4 regions of the Paenibacillus graminis genome follow, and region 1 is predicted to be linked to each of the others. Evidence: predicted binding sites of a transcription regulator. Region 1 holds the regulator's gene; each other region holds the start of a gene.
What was found. The regulator Rex, encoded in region 1, represses fermentation and respiration genes when NADH is low (regulators of the CRP and FNR family bind a similar motif). The targets are predictions, from matches to a motif close to TTGTGAAATATTTCACAA.

Region 1 (4,573 bases):
GACCATAAGCTCCGTCCCGGCTGTGTTACGGCCTGTAAGAACCCAGTAAATCGAGTTTTCATCCCAGACAGACTTCTGGGCTCGGGTCACCTCTGTCAGTCCTGCCCGGGCTTCAGCAACCTTTGTGGCTGCGCTGCGTTCGCTCCACTGGTCTTTCATCACGTAAGCATAGAACTGGCTTAGTCCGAACAGAAGGAGAAGAACCAGGAGTATTCCCAGCAGAAGCCATTTTCTTCTTTTCTTCAAAGTACAGCTCCCTTTCTCAAAATGCTTCATCGATCATGCTCTTTTACCGCTTCAGCAGGCCCTCAAAAGTCTCCTGCGCCTTGCGCCGGATTTGTTCCTCATCCAGCGTCAGGCATTGCCCATGCTTCACAACCTGCTTGCCGTCCACCCAGACATGCGCTACATCCTTTGCGCTTGCCGAATATACGGCATGGGACAGGAGGTCCGTATGCGGCAGGAAATGCGGCTGGTCGATATCCAGCGCAATGAAATCCGCCTTCATTCCCGGAGCAAGCCGGCCGACCCGGTCCAGAAAAATCGACTGTGCGCCGTATTCGGTCGCCATCAGCAGCGCTTCCGGTGCCGGAACCGCCGTCGGATCTCCGCTCACGCCTTTGTGGATCAAGGCAGCTAGACGCATCTCCTCAAACATATCGAGATTATTGTTGCTCGCCGCGCCGTCGGTGCCAAGCGATACTGTGACTCCTGCACGCAGCAGCTCCGGTACCCGGGCTACTCCGCTTGCCAGCTTCAGATTGCTGCCTGGATTATGGGACACTCCTACATTGTAACGGGCAAGAATCTCAATCTCTTCATCGGTCAAATGAACACCATGTGCAACTAGGGACGGGCGGGTGAACATTCCCAGCTTTTCCAGATGGGCTACCGGACGCAGGCCGTAATCCTCGGCATTCTGCTCGACTTCACGCCGGGTTTCCGACATGTGCGTATGCATCGGCAGATCCAAATCATGGGCGGCTTGAACAAACTTCACAAAAAACTCCGGCGGACAGGTGTACGGGGCATGGGGTGAAATCATCGTTGTGATTCTTCCGTCCGCTTTCCCGTGCCAGTTCCGCGCAAAAGCAACCGCTTCGGCCAATTTATGGTTCTGCACGTCCTCCGGACAGAGGCCAATAACCCCGCGCATCAGCACGGCACGGATGCCGGACAGCTCGGTAACCTCGGCAACACGGTCCATGTGGTCATACATATCCAGGAAGGTGGTGGTGCCGCCTTTCAGCATTTCCAGTACAGACAAGGAAGTCCCCCAATAGACATCGTCTCCGGTGAATTTTTCTTCCATCGGCCACATTTTTTCCTGCAGCCAGTTCTGAAGCACCATGTCATCCCCGTAGCCGCGCAACAGGGACATTGCTGTATGGCCATGGGTATTGACCAGACCCGGCATGAACAGCAGACGGCTGCCGTCAATGGTCTGGGTACCTTCTTCAATGACAGGTTCAATTTCTCCTATGTATGTGATGAGATCATTTTCTATGGTCATATAACCGCTTAACACCGGCTGCTCCGTACCCGGTACCAGAAACCGCCCATTTACAATTACAGTTTTATTGCTGCTCATCTTCCGTTTCGTCCTTTCCATCATGCAAGTAATAGGCCAGACTCTGCAAATCAGTGGTAAAATCAGCGGCGTGAATCCGGATGTTGGCAGGCGTCTTCAAAATCACCGGTGCGAAATTGAGGATCGCCTCAATACCTGAATCCACCAGAATATCTGCAACGGTTTGCGCTTCACTGTCCGGTACAGTAATAATACCGATGCGAATGCCCTGCTCGCGGATTGTGCTCCCCAGCTCTTCCATAGGCTGGACAGTCAGTGAGTTGATTTTCTGCCCGATCTTGGGCGGATAGGAATCAAAGACTGCGGTGATTTTCATCATGTCCTTTAAGTAGGCATTGTAATTGGATAATGCGTGTCCAAGATTACCTGCACCCACCAGAGCCACATTGATCTGCTGGTCAAGCTTTAGGATATGGCGGATTTTCTCAATCAGATATGATACATCATAGCCGATGCCTTTTCGGCCGAAATCGCCGAAATAGGCCAGATCCTTGCGGATTTGCGCCGGATTCAGATCCAGCTTCTGCCCCAGCTCCTGTGAAGATACGGTGGAGATTTCACGCTTCTGAAGATCATTCAGAAAACGCAGGTACACAGGCAGTCTGCGCACCACAGCCTCCGATATTTTGTCCGATTTCATATTTTCTCCTCCTAAAAGTTTTGTTAGCGTATGCTTCTTAGATCAGCTTCGTACAAAACTCACTCCGAAAGCATCATCTTAAGTTTTGTTAGCGTATACTTCCTGAAATACTTCGTACAAAACTCACTTCGAAAGCATCATCTTAAGTTTGTTAGCGCTCCAAAATTATAGTCCATCCCCCGGCGCCCTTTCGTTAGCAGAACGCCTGAGGACCGAACTATAGGTGATAACCAAAGACATATTCGCCTTCAGCACTCCAACAACGTCATTTCTGCCGTTGTTTCTGAACTCACCAGCCTTCAACGCATCAACAGCAGCATTTCTGCTGTTATTTCCGGGCATTACGAGCCTTCTACACTCCAATAACGGCATTTCTGCTGTTGTTTCTAGAGAAACCAGCCTCCGCTTCCTCAACAACGGCATTTCTGCCGTTGTTTCTGGATAAACCAGCCCCGGCTTTTCAAAAGCTAAATTTTATTTATCTCTACTTAACAAAATTTCTGATCCGCAACAGAAAATAATCATAATTTCTAATAATAAAAATTAGAATGTATAGCAGAATCAGGACACACTGCCGTCTTCAAGCCATTCGGCGATACGCGGGACCATCTGATCGGTGAGCATATGCTCCATTTTGGGTCCAGGAAGCGAGTACAGGAAGTACTTTCCATAATAAGATTCGATAACCCTGGTATCATATACAATGACAATCCCCCGGTCCTGTGCAGTGCGAACCAGCCTGCCGAAGCCCTGTTTGAACCGGATGACCGCCTGGGGTACCGACAGCTTCATAAAAGGGTTCTTTTTCTGTGCCTGCAGCAGTTCAGCCTTCGCCTCCGCAAGCGGATGGTTCGGCGGTTGAAACGGCAGCCTGACAATAGCCAGACAGGTCAGCGCCTCACCGGGAATATCTACCCCTTCCCAGAAACTGCTTGTCCCCAGCAGCACGGAAGCGGCACTATCCTGAAAACGCCGGATCAGCTTACTGCGGCTTCCGCCCTCTACGCCCTGCCCCAGAACAGTGATGTCCTGTGAGGCAAGCGCCTCCTTCAGAGGATCATAAACCTGGCGCAGCATTTTATAAGATGTGAACAGCACCAGCATTCGGCCCTGTGTCGCCACTGCAGCCTCCGCCAGTGAATGCACGAGCTTATCGACAAACCTGGCATCCCCCACACTGCCTTTGACACTGGGGAAATCGCGCGGGATAACCAGAAGTGCCTGTTCACGATACTTAAACGGCGACGGCAGCAGCGCTGTCATCAGACGCCCCTGTTCTGCGGACTCGCCCAATCCAAGATTGTCAATCATGAATTGAAAGGACTTATCCACGGACAGTGTGGCTGAGGTCAGGACAATGCTTTTCTTTTTATCGAAAAACAGCTCCTTGAGTTGGGAACTGACATCCACCGGAACAGCATACAGCTGCAGTGATTTCCCCCGGTAATTGCCGCTGCCCTCCATCCAGTAGACGATATTCTCGTCGTTCAGGTTCATGAAAAACCGCACCTGCTCGCGGATGGAGGCCAAGTCCTTGAACAGCCCGCCGATATCCGTCACCAGACTGTCCGAGGAAGACTGGCTCTCCGATTCGCGCATTTCGCTAAGCATCTTGTCACCTTTGCGGATAATTTCGCTCAGGCTCAGGTTCAGGGTGTTCTCCAGCGCAGCTATTTCTTCCCAGCCCTTTGGCTGAACACCCGGCAGAAGTCGCGTAACCAGCTGTCCCGCTTCTCCTGCTGCGGCATCGCTGCGCTCGGGCAGCAATGCAAACAGTTTGTCGCTTAGCGCGTCCCAAGATTCCTTTACCGTAAGCAGTTCCGGGTAGATTCTATCGATCACCCCGCTCCATTCAGCCGCCTGCTCGCTGCCTGAAGACTGCAGAGTCTGGCGCAGAACGGGCAGCTGTCCGCTCTTGCTGTCCTTATAGAGGCGTGTAAGCGTATGGGCAACCGTGAAGTATTTCATCTGCATGCCCAGATGCTTCCCGGCAATGTCCTCCAGATGATGCGCTTCATCAATAATAAGGTGCTCATACGCCGGTAGCAGCTGATGGCCGGCCTTGACGTCTGCGAACAGCTTGGAGTGGTTGGTCACTACGACATCAGCGATTCCGGCTTCGTGCTTGGCCCGGTGGTAATAACATTTGCGGAACCAGGGGCAGGAGCGTCCCAGACAAGAATCCGTGTCACTGGCCACAGTCTCCCAGAAATCACCGCCGCGGCCGTTCAGATTCAGCTCCTCATCATCACCTGACTGGGTCTGTGTCAGCCATACAATCATCTGCGCTGCAGTAAGCGCTTCTTCCCGGGGACTCGCGAAGTCCTTTTTATTTATTTTAT
Region 2 (4,573 bases), 290 kb from region 1:
GCGTAAGCATAACCCGACGGCATATCAAGCTCTTCCCATACCTTGGGCACATCCTCTTTTTTGACTCCAATCAGGTCCAGACGCTGTCCTCCGGTTACCTTCACTACTTTTACATCATATTTCAAGGAAACATCGGCAATCCGCTTCAAATCCTCCGGTGTTGTTACCCCGCCATACATGCGCGGCACAACCGTGAAGGTGCCATCCTTCTGAATATTCGCACTCATCCGTTCATTGACGAAGCGCGATTCCTTCTCATCCTCATGCGTATCCGGGTAGAGCATACCGAGATAATAGTTCACGGCCGGACGGCATTTCGAGCAGCCCTCAGCCTGCTTCCAGTCCAGCACATGCATGACCTCTTTGGTCGTTTTCAGGCCTTTCGCGGTGATTTCGGCCACAATTTCGTCCCGGCTCAAGGTGGTGCAGGCGCAGATTCCCTGTTTGGCACTCTGCTGGAAGCTGTCTCCGAGGACAAACTGCAGGATCTGCTCTACGACAGGCTTGCAGCCGCCGCAGGAACGGGTAGCTCCGGTGCAGGCCTTGATCTCATCCACAGTCGTGAAGCCATTCTCCGTTACGGCATCGACAATGGCTTTTTTGGTCACGCCGTTGCAGCCGCAGACAATCTCTTCATCCGCCATCGTCTCTACCGACATGCCTTTCTTCGCTCCGCCTCCGCCGCAGCAGCCGGTGCCCATAACCTCGCTGTATATCTCGTCGGTCATCTCTGCACCCTGCTTCACCAGCTTCTGCAGATTGGCCGATTCTGTGACATCACCGAACAGAACTGCTCCGACAATCGTGTTGTTTTTGAGCAAAATCTTCTTATAGGTCCGCTTCCATTCATCTTTGGACGAGATGACCGTATGCTCAGCGGTTTCCGTGAACTCACCGGCTGAGAAAACATCCACTCCGGAGATTTTCAGCTTGGTGGCAACAACCGAACCTTCATAAGGCTGAGTCGGTACGCCGCAGAGGTGCTTCGCGAGTACACTTCCCTGCTCGAACAGCGGTGCTACCAGTCCGTAGCAGGTCCCTCTGTGTTCCGTACATTCGCCAACAGAATATACACCCGGCATCGAGGTTTGCAGATAATCATCAACTACAATCCCGCGGTTAACCGTAATGCCGCTCTCATGGGCCAGTAGCGTGTTGGGCTTAATCCCAACGGCCATAACCACAAAATCCGCTGCCAGCTCCGTTCCGTCACTGAAACGCAGGCCGTTCACACGCTCATCACCAGTCAGTTCAACCGTCTGTTTGCCCATAGCAAATTTCACGCCCTGTCGCGCAAGCTCCGCCTGAAGCATCGAGGAAGCATTGTGGTCCAGCTGCCGTTCCATCAGATCTTCCAGAAGGTGGACTACCGTTACGTCCATCCCGAGGTTCACAAGTCCTTTGGCTGCTTCCAGTCCGAGCAGTCCGCCGCCGATCACTGCCGCCGTACGGTATTGCTTGGCTGCCGCAATCATAGCATCGCAATCCGCAATATCGCGGAAGCCCACTACCCCTTCTTTGCCGCTGCCCGGCACAGGAAGAATGAACGAATTCGAGCCTGTAGCAATGATCGCCTTGTCATAAGGAACTGACATCCCGTTATCTGTGATAATCTGCCGCGCCGCTTCATCGATTCGGACCACGGTCGTTCCTGTGTGCAGCGTAATATTGTGATCCGCATACCACTGGCGGTCATTCAGCACGATCTCCTCTATGGTTTTACTTCCTTCAAGCACGTAGGACAGCATAATCCGATTGTAATTGGGGTGCGGCTCACTGCCGAATACAGTAATATCATAAGCGCCGCCGAGCTTCAAAATCTGCTCTACCGTCCCTACACCTGCCATGCCGTTACCAATGAGTACTAGCTTTTCTCTCTCCACTGTCATTGTTGTGCCCCTCCTTAAACCGTCTGCATTTCATCACAACACATCTGATAGTGAAATTATACTGTTGATTTTCGAAAAGACTTTGTGATTGCAATCACATTAAATGTGAAGGTTTTCACATATTTCAGCAAGTGAACTATTCAACCTTTTGGACAAAAAAATGCCAGATTCCTAAGCAAGTGAGCAATAGAAATCTGGCACTGGACTCCTCAACTAACGCAACACAAGCGCTACCTCCAAGGTATCCTGGGGTCTAAGCTTCATATCAATTCCACTGTCCAGCAGCTGCTTGCCATTGACCTTCAGCCTCCAGGCCTCATTGCTGAGCGGTTTGTAATCCATAATGCTTATCACTGTCTTATTGTCCTCGGCCAATTGAACCATACCGCTGCCCTTCAGCACACCCCGGACAGACAAATCCTCGGAATACGGCAGCACATACGAATGAGTCATTTCCGGCTGCTCGCTTCCGCCGTTCACGGTAAAAATGACCGGCTGCAGCTCAGACCCGGCTGCAGCGGGTTCTGCCGCAATAAGTATGCTGTCGCTGCGGTCAACACTGCTGTTCCAATCCATTATTTTTTTGCCGTTCAATTGTATTTCCCAAATCCACTCGGGACTCAGAGATACTTTGTTGACCGTCAAGAGACTGTACCCGTCATCGGCAAATGTAGCTACCCCACTTTTTTTAAGCAGTTCAATAAGCGGCATGCCATCCTTATAGGCCTCGCTTATCTGTCCCCCCGAGCTTCCGGCCAGCTCGCTGTCACCGACACGCAGCGAAAACGCAGGTCCTGCATTTCCGGCTCCGCCATCGTTCCCCTCGTTCTGGGCGCCAAGAACCGAAGAACAGCCGCCCAATATTCCGAGTACTAATATTCCCAGACAAATGCGCCACACCCATTTCGCGGACATTTCCGGCACCGCCTTCTTCCGCCCGCTCTCAGTCTCTGCTGCTGCTCAGGCATGTCTTGATGATGTACATAGTCTTTTTAAGAATAACGTAAACGGATGCTATTCTCAAATATTCCTGCCGCCATGCCTATAAAAAAAGTCCCCTAAGGGACTTGTGAAACTGCTCAAGATTCTATTGGTAGCGCAGGAACAGGATATTATTCTCCAGATGGACATGCTCAAAGGTCATTCCCTCCAGCTCTTCAAGCCGGGCATAGGTTAGACGGTAGGTTGTGCAGGCATGCTCCGGCGGTGTGAAGTCACCGGTAACTCTCCGCAGCTCGCGCAAAATATCGCCCGCCCCGTCATGCTCCTCTTCCAGCGTACGCAGAAGTCCACGCAGCTCAGTCAGGCTGTCCTCTGTAGGATTCTTTTCATAAGCCAGCATTTTGGGGAACTCGCTTTCTTCTTCCTTGGCCGTATGCTCCAGCAATTCCTCCCGCAGTGTATGGAACAGCCGGTACACTTCCGCCAAGTGCGGAGAGTCCTCACCATGTACACGGAAGACCTTCGTCACATTCTGGGCAATCAGCGGCAGCTCCTCGCGCAAATATCTGTGATGCTTATTGATAATGTATTCGACCAGCTCTTCTGACGAAGCTTCATTCCAAGCCGTATCTTCTTCCAGCACCGGATGTTCGGCCCGCAGCTTGTTCAGGTCCTGGAGCACTGCTCCTGTATCAAGCCCTTTTTCTGCTGCAGCCTCTGCCAGAGGTTTCGCACCTCCGCAGCAGAAATCAATCCGCTGTGCCTTGAAATAATCCGCCGCTTTGGGGAATTGAAGGACGATATCTCTAACCATCGCTTCACCGGAAAAATGGACGGAGGTTTCCGTCACTGTATTGTTAAATTGTTTGGCCGTCATGCTGGCCCCTCCCTTACGTTGTTGGTCTAGGTTTCTTTTACCCTTTTACCTTAACGCGGGCTGGGGTGGCCGCTTGTGATTGTACGCACTAAATATAAAAAATTTTAATGAACGTCAGGATCTCAAGCATAGTTTAGGAAATTAATATCAAAAGCTGTGTATTGAGATTTGCTTAACCTTAGGGAAGACACTGGATCAACTTTTTTGGGAGGGTGCTGAGCATGGGGAGAACTAATCTGGATGAAAGACAATTGCAAAAAAAGCACAAAGCGGGGAATCAGGCGTTTATCCTGCTGGCTTTCTTGCAGCTCGCGGATATGGGGCTGCAAAATTACGGAATTCACTGGCTTGAATATCCCCTGAGCAATTACGTTATATTTCTTGTTGGGGTGGGCTCCTACCTGGTACGGATTATCTGGTACGGATTATCTGGAACGGATCCTATGCAGGACCGGGCAGCGGAAATCTGACGGCTAATGGCAGAAGTTTATTGAGTGGGGTTCTGGCGATTCTTGTCGCGCTATGCGTCATTACCGCCGCCTGGATGGGCCCATCCGGCAAAACATCTGAGGGTACCGGCACCGGACCGGCGGTTCTGATGATTTCTACAGCAGTTGGACTGGTCATCCTGGGTGCGGTGTTCTGGATCAGAAGAAGAAACAACCGGGATGAAGCATAGTATTACCATTGGGTTCCAAACATAACCCTGTGATCAAAGTTGAGAGTGCTGCCAGTTCGAATCATCTACCGTCCGGCAGCGCTCTTCCTTCAGCTTTTCAAATTCCCGGCTATGATGCGGACTGGAGATCCGTTATTGACGCGAATCAGGCGATTCGGCAGTACTAACGGACAAGGCTTCCGTTAT
Region 3 (4,573 bases), 3.4 Mb from region 1:
CACTTTCTTCCGGCCAAATTGATCAGCCAGCCGGGAGGCAGTCAGGATGAACACGGCAAAAGCCAGGTTATACCCGTTCATCACCCAGGAAATCCGCGACACACTTCCGCCGAAATGGCGCGTCATCTCCGGCAGGGCGATATTAATAATCGTCGTATCCAGCAGCGCCATAAAAAAACCAAGTACGATTGCTGTAAAAGATAAAGCTCTGCGCATTCTTACACTCATCTTCATCATCCTCCAAAAGGCCATCATAAATGTGAACCCAAGTTCATGTTTTAGATTATATGAACTAAAGTTCATGTTTGTCAATGATTAAATATGAAATCAAGTTCAACTTTTATTGACAGCCTGAATTCCCTCCTCTACAATCAGTACTACAAGGGGGAGCAATCTGACATGAGTGATATGGAAGACAAGATCAGAACACCACGGCAGGAACGCAGTATCCGGACCAAGGAGGCTATTGTCCAAGCAGCCATGAAGCAGTTCTCGGACAAGGGCTTCCATCAGACCAACACCAAGCAAATCGCAGCGGCGGCCGGAGTATCGACTGGCAGCTTCTATTCCTATTTTGTAGATAAAAGAGCCGTTTTCATTGAAGTGCTGAAGAACTATGGTGCAGATCTTCTAGCCCGGATCGACGCTTCGATGTCAGAGATCAACTTCTTAACCATCGACCGCTCCGAGCTGATCATGCATCTGGTCGACACCCTCCTGATCTCCCATGAGGCCTTTATAGGCTACCATCGAGAGCTGACCATCATGTACCATAGCGATGAGGAGATTAAGCAGTTAATGGATGCACAGTATGAAGCAGGCCGCATCAGAACACTTGAGTATCTGCAGATGGGACAGGATGAGCTAAAAACTGAAGACATGGAGGCCGCTTCCGTGATCGTGTTCGAAACGGTAAGCGCCATCGTTGACGTTATCTCTTTCTCCCAGCAGCGTATCGCAACTGAACGGCTGAAATCCGAGCTGGTACATATGATTGTTAGTTATTTGTACAAATGACTTTGCTCAGGCGCACATTCTGTTGCACTTTCTGCAGCAGAAGTTCTCATAACAGAATGCGATCCGACGCACAACAATAAATACTCTATTGCATGAAGTGCAATCACCTCATAAATCAACTAATTTTAAACCGCAAAAAGAGCAAGCAGCGAGGGTCTCACCTCGCAGCTTGCTCTTTTGATATCCTGACAATCGTTAACGTTTGTCCTTCCAGAAATTTACCGGCTCGATGTCCTTCGTGACAATCTCGAAGGTGTAGCCTTCTTTCTTCAATGTTTCCAGCAGGCGCGGCAGCACCTTAAGTGTTGCTTTCTGGTCATGCATCAGAATAACGGGATTGGTTTTGGACTTCTGCAGCTTATGAACCTGGCCCATTACGGTGTTGTAGATGGTAACACTGTCCTCTTTATATTTCCAGTCATCGGAATCCACGTTCCAGTCCCACAGGTGGTAGCCTTGACCCAGCACTTTATCCCTGAAGGTCTTAGTGAAATATGGCTTGCTGCCATATGGGGGACGGATCAGGGTTGTGCCGGTGCCGGTGATCTTCCGCAGTACATCGTTGTCCCTGTTCATTTCAGCCAGCGCAGCAGAGGCAGAAGCATAGAATTTCTCTTTGCGGTGGGTCATGCCGTGCAGTCCCAGCCCGTTCCCCTCTTCCACAATCCGCTTAACCTGGGATGGATAGCGGTTCATGTTCGGTCCAAGCATGAAGAATGTAGCCTTGACCCCATACTTGTTCAGAATGTCCAGCAACTCAGACGTTGTAGCAGACGGGCCGTCATCAAAAGTCAGATACAGCGTTTTTCCCGGTTTGGCCGCCGGCTGATTCTGCGCAGGTTCCGCAGGCGCAGGCGGTGCCAGTTCGTTTTTGTACTTGGTTACGAACGCAGTGTCATCAAGTGCCGCCGAACCATCCTGGACCCGCAGTAAATATTTATCCGGTTCAAAGGATATTCTATATCCTAGGTAAGCGCTGATCTTCAGCGGAACCATCAGTGCTCCATCCCGGAGAAACGTGTCTGCCTTTGCAACCGTTCCATCCTGAAGCCGGGCTCCCCCATTATTCTCCAGCAGACGGAGGATGCGCCCCCCGCCTTCCACCTGAATGCCATCCGGAAGACCGGTGAGGGTCCACTTCAGCTCTGTTGCCAAAGCGCGGAGTGGGACATAATAGGTGCTTTTTTCCGAAACAGCTGTGATTCCGGTTAATGAGTCGTTCACTCCAAGCTTCAAAGATTTGTTTGCTCCCGCTGCATCTGCTGTAATTTGCAGGATGCCGAAGCAAAGAATAAAAGACATGAATAAGAGCACTACTTTTTTGATAGGCACGTGAAACAATCTCCAATCTATGTATATTTACCTACTACTTTAGCATAAATAGATATAACGTAATTTGAGAGATTGTAACCATGAGCACAAAAAATTGTAACTGTTTGGCTGTGAGAAATGACATATCGTCATTTTTTTCAGAAAATAACCATATTCTGTCGAGTGCTGTCAGAGCAAGCAAAACCGCGAAATCAGGGTGTTTTCAGTTTAAATAATTGTGACGAAAATAGTAACATTTGTGAAATCATGAACAAAATTTGAACTTTCTTAAAATAACCTTAAGGCGCACCGTTACTGTGATCTTTATCATACGTTAAGACTCTTGTAACAATTTGATCACATATATTTAACCGAATGTACATTTTTAAGGTCTATTGTGTATTTTTTTACAAAATATGTATTTTGCATTATGGGTAAGTAGTTCTTACTATAGATACAGGTTAATGTTTGCCCGCAACGATCGGCGAATGAAAAGAACTATTGAAGGAAGGAGTTCTATATGAAAAAAAAGGGACCGTTATACGCTTTGTTTCTCAGCCTCATCCTCCTCCTGCCGGGATGCAGTTCACTCACCGTTCTGAACCCGAAGGGGCCGTCTGCCCGAACTTTATCTGACACCATTATCCTTTCCATTCTGGTTATGCTTGGTGTTCTGGCGGTTGTCTACATCTTATATATCTTTGTGCTGGTGAAATACCGGGCCAAGAAAAGCAATGAAGGATACATTCCGGAGCATGAGGAGGGCAATAAGGTCCTCGAGACGATCTGGATCGTCATCCCGATCATTATCGTGGCCTTCCTGTCCGTCGTGACGGTCAAAACGACCAACGCCGTCGAGAATCAGGCCAAAGAGTATAAAGACCAGACTCCGCTGGTTATCTATGCCTCTTCCTCCAACTGGAAATGGCATTTCAGCTATCCGGAAGAAGGCATTGAAACTGTAAACTATGTGAATATGCCGGTTCACCGGGCGGTAGAGTTCAGAATGTACTCTTTTGGTTCCATTACCAGTCTGTGGATTCCGCAGCTTGCCGGACAAAAGTACGCCATGAGCGACATGCTCACAACGCTTCACCTTTCCGCAGATACCGAAGGCTCTTATATGGGCAGAAATGCCAACTTTAGCGGTAAAGGCTTCGCCCACATGGAGTTTGAAGCGCTGGTCATGAGCAGCAAAGATTATGAGGACTGGGTAAAAGAGGTCAAGGAAACCGCTCCGAAGCTTACGGAAAAGGAATTCAAAGGCCTGCTCGCCACCGATTATCTTGGACGCAAAACCTATTCATCCACCCATCTTGAATTCAGCCCTCCTCCGGGAGAACACAGCGAGCATATGAGCGGCGGCGGTAAAGAGATGGATATGGACAACGGAAATATGGATCATCAGGACAATAAAGAAATCCATCCTTCACCTGAGCCTTCCAGCGAGACGGAGTTCGACAGTAAACCGAATCCGGAAGTCGAACAGCCGCTGCCAAGCTCACCGGTGGATGAACATACACACGACAGCAATTCTTAATGACAGGCTTGAAGAAACAACCTGAAAGGAGCCACCCTAATGGATTTAGACAAATTTAAGGTTCACGGCGAACCCTTAATATATGGAGCCATGATCAGTATCGCACTCGCTACCATCGGGATTCTCGTCGGGCTTACCTATTTCAAAAAATGGGGCTACCTGTGGCGCGAATGGCTGACTACGGTCGACCATAAGAAAATCGGCGTCATGTATATCCTGGCCGCCCTGCTCATGCTGTTCCGCGGCGGCGTGGACGCCATGATGATGCGTCTGCAGACGGCAGCGCCTGAAATGAAATTCCTCGATGCGCAGCATTATAATGAGGTCTTTACCACCCACGGTCTGATCATGATCCTCTTCATGGCCATGCCGTTTATCATCGGTCTGATGAATGTGATTGTACCGCTGCAAATCGGTGCCCGAGACGTGGCTTTTCCGCGCCTCAACGCCGTCAGCTTCTGGCTCTTCTTCTTCGGGGCCATGCTGCTTAACATTTCCTTCGTCATCGGCGGATCGCCGGATGCCGGATGGTCAGCCTACTTCCCGCTGGCGAGTCTGGAGTTCAGTCCGACGGTCGGGAACAACTATTACTCCCTGGCGCTGCAGATTTCCGGTATCGGAACTCTGATCACAGGCGTCAACTTTATCGTCACCATTCTCAAAATGCGCGCTCCAGGCATGAAGCTGATGAAAATGCCGATGTTC
Region 4 (4,573 bases), 1.6 Mb from region 1:
GCGCGGCATCTGTAGCCGCAGATATTGCTTACTATTATTCCGCCGAAGCACTGAGGGACAAAGGGCTGAAGGATATTGAGCATACGGTGCAGCAGCTGGACAAAGTTCAGGATAATTTTGTGTGGAAGGAGTTCACTTCCATACATGCGTTACAGCAGGCGAGAACTGCAGCCTTAGCAGCCAGTACGCTGGACCGGCAGCAAAATAGCAGCCGTTATATTCCAGTCGAGCTGCCTCTGCTGCCCTTTGCAGACCGGTCTTTTGATCTAACCCTGTCCGCCCATTTTCTGTTTATGTATGGGGACCGGCTGGACTATGATTTTCATCTCAGGACACTTCAGGAATTGATGAGGGTCACGAAGTCGGAAATTCGCATCTTCCCGCTGGTGGACTTATCCTCCCGCAGATACCATAAGCTGGAGCGGCTGGTCTGTGCAGCTCAAGCCCAAGGCTGGACGGCAGAAGAACAGCAGGTCCCCTATGAATTTCAAAAAGGTGCGGACTCCATGCTGAGACTGCTGCGTGTCTGAACGACAGGCGCTCAAAAGTTTTTATAGCGGTTGTATTTCCGGATTAAATAGTTGAGTGCAACACACATAACCCCCTATTATTGATTGTTCATCAACAATAGGGGGTTATGCTGTACATACTATACCCATGTTCTTCTCAGACTCCTTATCCTATCCTTGTACTCAGCCGGGTAGAAATCGTCCGAGGCGGCAGTAAATTTGCCTATCCTGCTTTTGAGTCTTCTCTAATTCATCCGCTGGTTAACGATTGGCTTCATGGATCAATGTTTGAGCTTTAAGAAGCTCATACCCTTTCGTTCCGGGATGGATTGAAAGCTTCAGCAACAGGATCAAAGATATAGTCTCAAGCACAGGGAGTACATCTGCTAAAGCTTCATTTGCGGAGAGATTTTACCTTCCCGCCGTTTCACTTTCAGCAGTGTATGGTTCCTTGACTTGATGCTTAAATTATACCGCTGTTCTGCCGATTCGTAAAAAGGCGAATGCTTTAAATTTGGGTATGTTTTCAGAATTATACTAATGTAAGCGATGTTATACGTCCGTATCCTTAGTTTTTTGGTGTATAATTTAACTGTACATAAGTGCTGAAGCAAGCTATCTTCAGGAATGAAAGGGTGACAGCAATGAAGCTATTCCGGGTTAAGAGTGGGCTGCCCGGGGTGAACCGGATGAAGGAGTTTCTGGAAGAAAATTACGTGTGTATCGGCTATACTGGCGTGGGGGATCTGGAGCATGCCGGCAAAAAGGAGATTCGCACGCGTCTGGTTCTAGCCGGGACTACCGCAGGAACGGAGCTGGAAGCTGCAGCGGACAGTCTGGACATGTTCGTGAATGTCATGCAGGATGGGGATTATGTGCTGATCGAGGATGGGGAGTGGGCTTATTTGGGGGATCTGGGCGATTATTTTTATGCCGAAGCCTTCGATTCGCCTGAAGACGGGCGCTGCCACCGGCGGGGAGTGACCTGGCTAAAGACGGTGCCTGCTCCGGCGCTTAATCCGCTGCTGAGAGCGTGGACCGGCGGGGAGGAAGCAGTCTTACAGTACAATGGGCCGCTTCCGGAGGCAAGGCTGGAGCTGTGGATTACAGACTCCTCTGCGGACGGTACTCCGGAAAGCGAAAAGGCAGCATTGGTAGATGCTGAGACGCTGTCCAAAGCACTCACTGTGCTGAAGTGTGCCTTGGACAGCGGGGATGCGGACCGGCGGGAACGTGCGGCAATCGCTCTCCTGCAATATGCCAAATGATTCGCCGTACTCGCCCTGGACGGTGTTTTTAACAGTACCCAGCGGCCTTTTGCAGAACCTGAAGCTTACGGATTGTTCAATATTTAAACCCAAAGAGCCTCCCGGCCGCAATGCCGGAAGGCTCTTTCTAATCTGCAATCAAAAAAACTCTACAAATTCATTCACCGGCTTGCGGTAGCCGCGGGGTCTGATCTTGTGCTTGTTGTCTTTGCCGATCGTAATCAGCATGACAGGCACCATGTTATCACTCAGGTTCAGGGCCGCCTTGACGGCTTGAGCGTCGAAACCAATCATCGGGCAGGTATCCCAGCCCTTATCCTTGGCAATCAGCATAAACTGCATGGCTGACAGGGAGGCATTGCGGATCGCTTCATCGTGCTGAAAGGCGTCTTTTCCGGCGTAGGCGTTATGGATGTCTGCAATCGTCTGGTCAAAAGCATCCTCGCTCATGGCTCCCAGCATTTTGAGCCCGCTGTAGATTTCAGATGCCTGCAGATAGGCATTTTTGTCTCCAAGCACGACAATGACAGCAGATGCGGTATGGATTTTGTACTGGCCATAGGCAGCTTCGCGGATCTTTCCTTTCAGGTCTTCATCACTGACCACCTTATAATGAGTGTGCTGCAAATTGTAGGCTGAGGGGGCGAGACGGGCGAGCGAGAACATTTCTTCCAGTTCACTTTGGGGGATTTTGATCCCCTCTACGAAGTTATTTGCCGATCTGCGTGCTTGAACCAATTCTGAAAAAGTACTCATGTTCATTCCTCCATAATGTATGTAGTGGTTAACAATTATTAATAGCTGATATTAATAAACATACTTACTATTTGTTACTTGCTAAACATATCACGGTGTTTGAGCATAGTCAATGACCAAATGTAGCTCAGAACAAAATTTTTTATGAAATTGAGATAAAAACCAAAAACCGTAGAAAAGAAGTGATTTTAATCACAAAATAAGGATATACAGGCAAAAAGATTGTGACATTTATTACATGAAGAATGTTATAATAATCACATTGATTTAGGGATTAATCTTTACATTCATTTTTATATGAGAGAAAGCTAATGCAAAGGAGAAACTCAATATGTCAGAAACAATCACGCAAAGCAAATCATTTATCAAAGAGGATCTTCTGGATCAGCTCTTGAAGCCTGAGGTACAGGAATCCCTGACGACGCTGGTGGAACAGCTCCCCCAGATTACGCAGCTGGTTGGTGCATTAACCAAGTCGCTTGATTTTGTGCAGACTGTTGCCTCAGATGAGGTGCTGAAGAGTGACACCGTAGGTGCCATCAAAGAACTTGCCGAACCCGTAGTGGATTCCGTAAAAACGATGGCAGCTACCGTAATCGAAGCCAAGGATCGTGCGAACGAAAGCAGCGAAAATATCACACTGTTCGGCATGATGCGCATGATCAAGGACCCGCAGGTGCAAAAAATGCTCCGTTTCATGAATGCATACCTGCAGGTCAGCGGCGAACGCAATCCACAAAAATAAGGGCGGAGGAAAAATTTCATGTCAAAACATATCGTTATTCTCGGAGCTGGCTACGGCGGTCTTCTGAGCGCTATTAACGTGCGCAAATATATGAGTAAGGCTGAAGCAAAAATTACGGTTGTCAATCAATACCCGACGCATCAGATTATTACGGAGCTCCATCGTCTGGCGGCAGGAAGTGTTGCGGAACAAGCTGTAGCCATGCCGCTCACCAAGCTTTTTGCCGGTAAAGACATTGATCTGAAAATTGCCAAGGTCAAATCATTTTCCGTAGACAGCAAGCAGGTGCAATTGTCTGACGGTACGGCGATCTCGTATGATGCGCTTGTTGTTGCGCTGGGCAGCACTACTGCTTATTTTGGCATTCCGGGACTTGAAGAGTATAGCATGGTGCTGAAATCCGCCGCCGATGCCAAAAAAATTCATGCGCATATTGAAGAACGCATTCGTGAGTATGCGAAGACACACAATCCTGCCGATGCGGCGATTCTGATTGGCGGTGGCGGTCTGACCGGCGTCGAGCTGGTGGGAGAGATTGCTGATGTGCTGCCGAAGCTGACCAAACGCTATGGCGTGAATCCTCAGGAAATCAAGCTGATGCTGGTAGAAGCAGGTCCAAAAATCCTTCCGGTGCTGCCGGATCACCTGATCGAGCGTGCAGTATCGAGCCTGACTGCCCGCGGTGTAACCTTCCTGACCGGCCTTCCTGTTACGAATGTTGCCGGCAATGTAATTGATCTGAAGGATGGCCAGCAAATTGTTGCCAATACCTTCGTATGGACCGGCGGTGTGCAGGGCAATCCTCTGGTCGGCGAGTCCGGCCTTGAAGTGAACCGCGGCCGTGCCACAGTCAATGACTTCCTGCAGTCCACTTCGCATCCGGATGTTTTTGTGGCTGGCGACAGTGCTGTTGTCTTCGCAGCAGATGGACGGCCATATCCGCCAACGGCACAAATTGCCTGGCAGATGGGCGAGCTGATCGGCTATAATCTGTACGCTTATCTGACTAACACAGCCTCCGAAGCTTTCAGCCCAATCAACTCCGGGACGCTTGCCAGCCTTGGGCGCAAAGACGGGGTAGCGATTATCGGAGCCAGCAATACTCCGCTCAAGGGCTTGCCGGCAACCCTTATGAAGGAAGCGAGCAATATCCGTTATTTGTCCCACATCAAAGGCTTGTTCAGCCTGGCTTACTAATACTGAAGCTCTGTTCTGCCTTCAAGCTAGACCTGCTGCCCTTAGTTAATAAGGACCGGGTCTGCTTGGAGGTTTTTTGGTTGTATAGGGGATTAGGA

Region 2: nirB (nitrite reductase large subunit NirB) is a predicted target of Rex. The motif match lies at 1,993-2,010, and genes of this name have one in related genera.
Region 3: qoxA (cytochrome aa3 quinol oxidase subunit II) is a predicted target of Rex. The motif match lies at 2,724-2,741, and genes of this name have one in related genera.
Region 4: PGRAT_RS12255 (helical membrane plugin domain-containing protein) is a predicted target of Rex. The motif match lies at 2,756-2,773, and genes of this name have one in related genera.

Annotation. Positions count from the first base shown of each region.
Region 1 covers NZ_CP009287.1:4,600,069-4,604,641, forward strand. Annotated here, with positions in the region: gene PGRAT_RS19685 (cell wall elongation regulator TseB-like domain-containing protein) at 1-246, opposite strand, end outside; gene PGRAT_RS19690 (amidohydrolase) at 290-1,591, opposite strand; gene PGRAT_RS19695 (redox-sensing transcriptional repressor Rex) at 1,578-2,231, opposite strand; gene dinG (ATP-dependent DNA helicase DinG) at 2,793-4,573, opposite strand, start outside.
Region 2 covers NZ_CP009287.1:4,888,032-4,892,604, forward strand. Annotated here, with positions in the region: gene nirB (nitrite reductase large subunit NirB) at 1-1,889, opposite strand, end outside; gene PGRAT_RS21035 (hypothetical protein) at 2,103-2,804, opposite strand; gene ric (iron-sulfur cluster repair di-iron protein) at 2,977-3,708, opposite strand; gene PGRAT_RS21045 (hypothetical protein) at 3,930-4,178, shown strand; gene PGRAT_RS21050 (LPXTG cell wall anchor domain-containing protein) at 4,199-4,387, shown strand.
Region 3 covers NZ_CP009287.1:1,201,274-1,205,846, reverse strand. Annotated here, with positions in the region: gene PGRAT_RS05125 (MFS transporter) at 1-228, opposite strand, end outside; gene PGRAT_RS05120 (TetR/AcrR family transcriptional regulator) at 400-1,017, shown strand; gene PGRAT_RS05115 (polysaccharide deacetylase family protein) at 1,213-2,349, opposite strand; gene qoxA (cytochrome aa3 quinol oxidase subunit II) at 2,849-3,868, shown strand; gene qoxB (cytochrome aa3 quinol oxidase subunit I) at 3,908-4,573, shown strand, end outside.
Region 4 covers NZ_CP009287.1:3,003,710-3,008,282, forward strand. Annotated here, with positions in the region: gene PGRAT_RS12240 (class I SAM-dependent methyltransferase) at 1-530, shown strand, start outside; gene PGRAT_RS31585 (hypothetical protein) at 1,154-1,777, shown strand; gene PGRAT_RS12250 (nitroreductase family protein) at 1,916-2,533, opposite strand; gene PGRAT_RS12255 (helical membrane plugin domain-containing protein) at 2,865-3,278, shown strand; gene PGRAT_RS12260 (NAD(P)/FAD-dependent oxidoreductase) at 3,297-4,475, shown strand.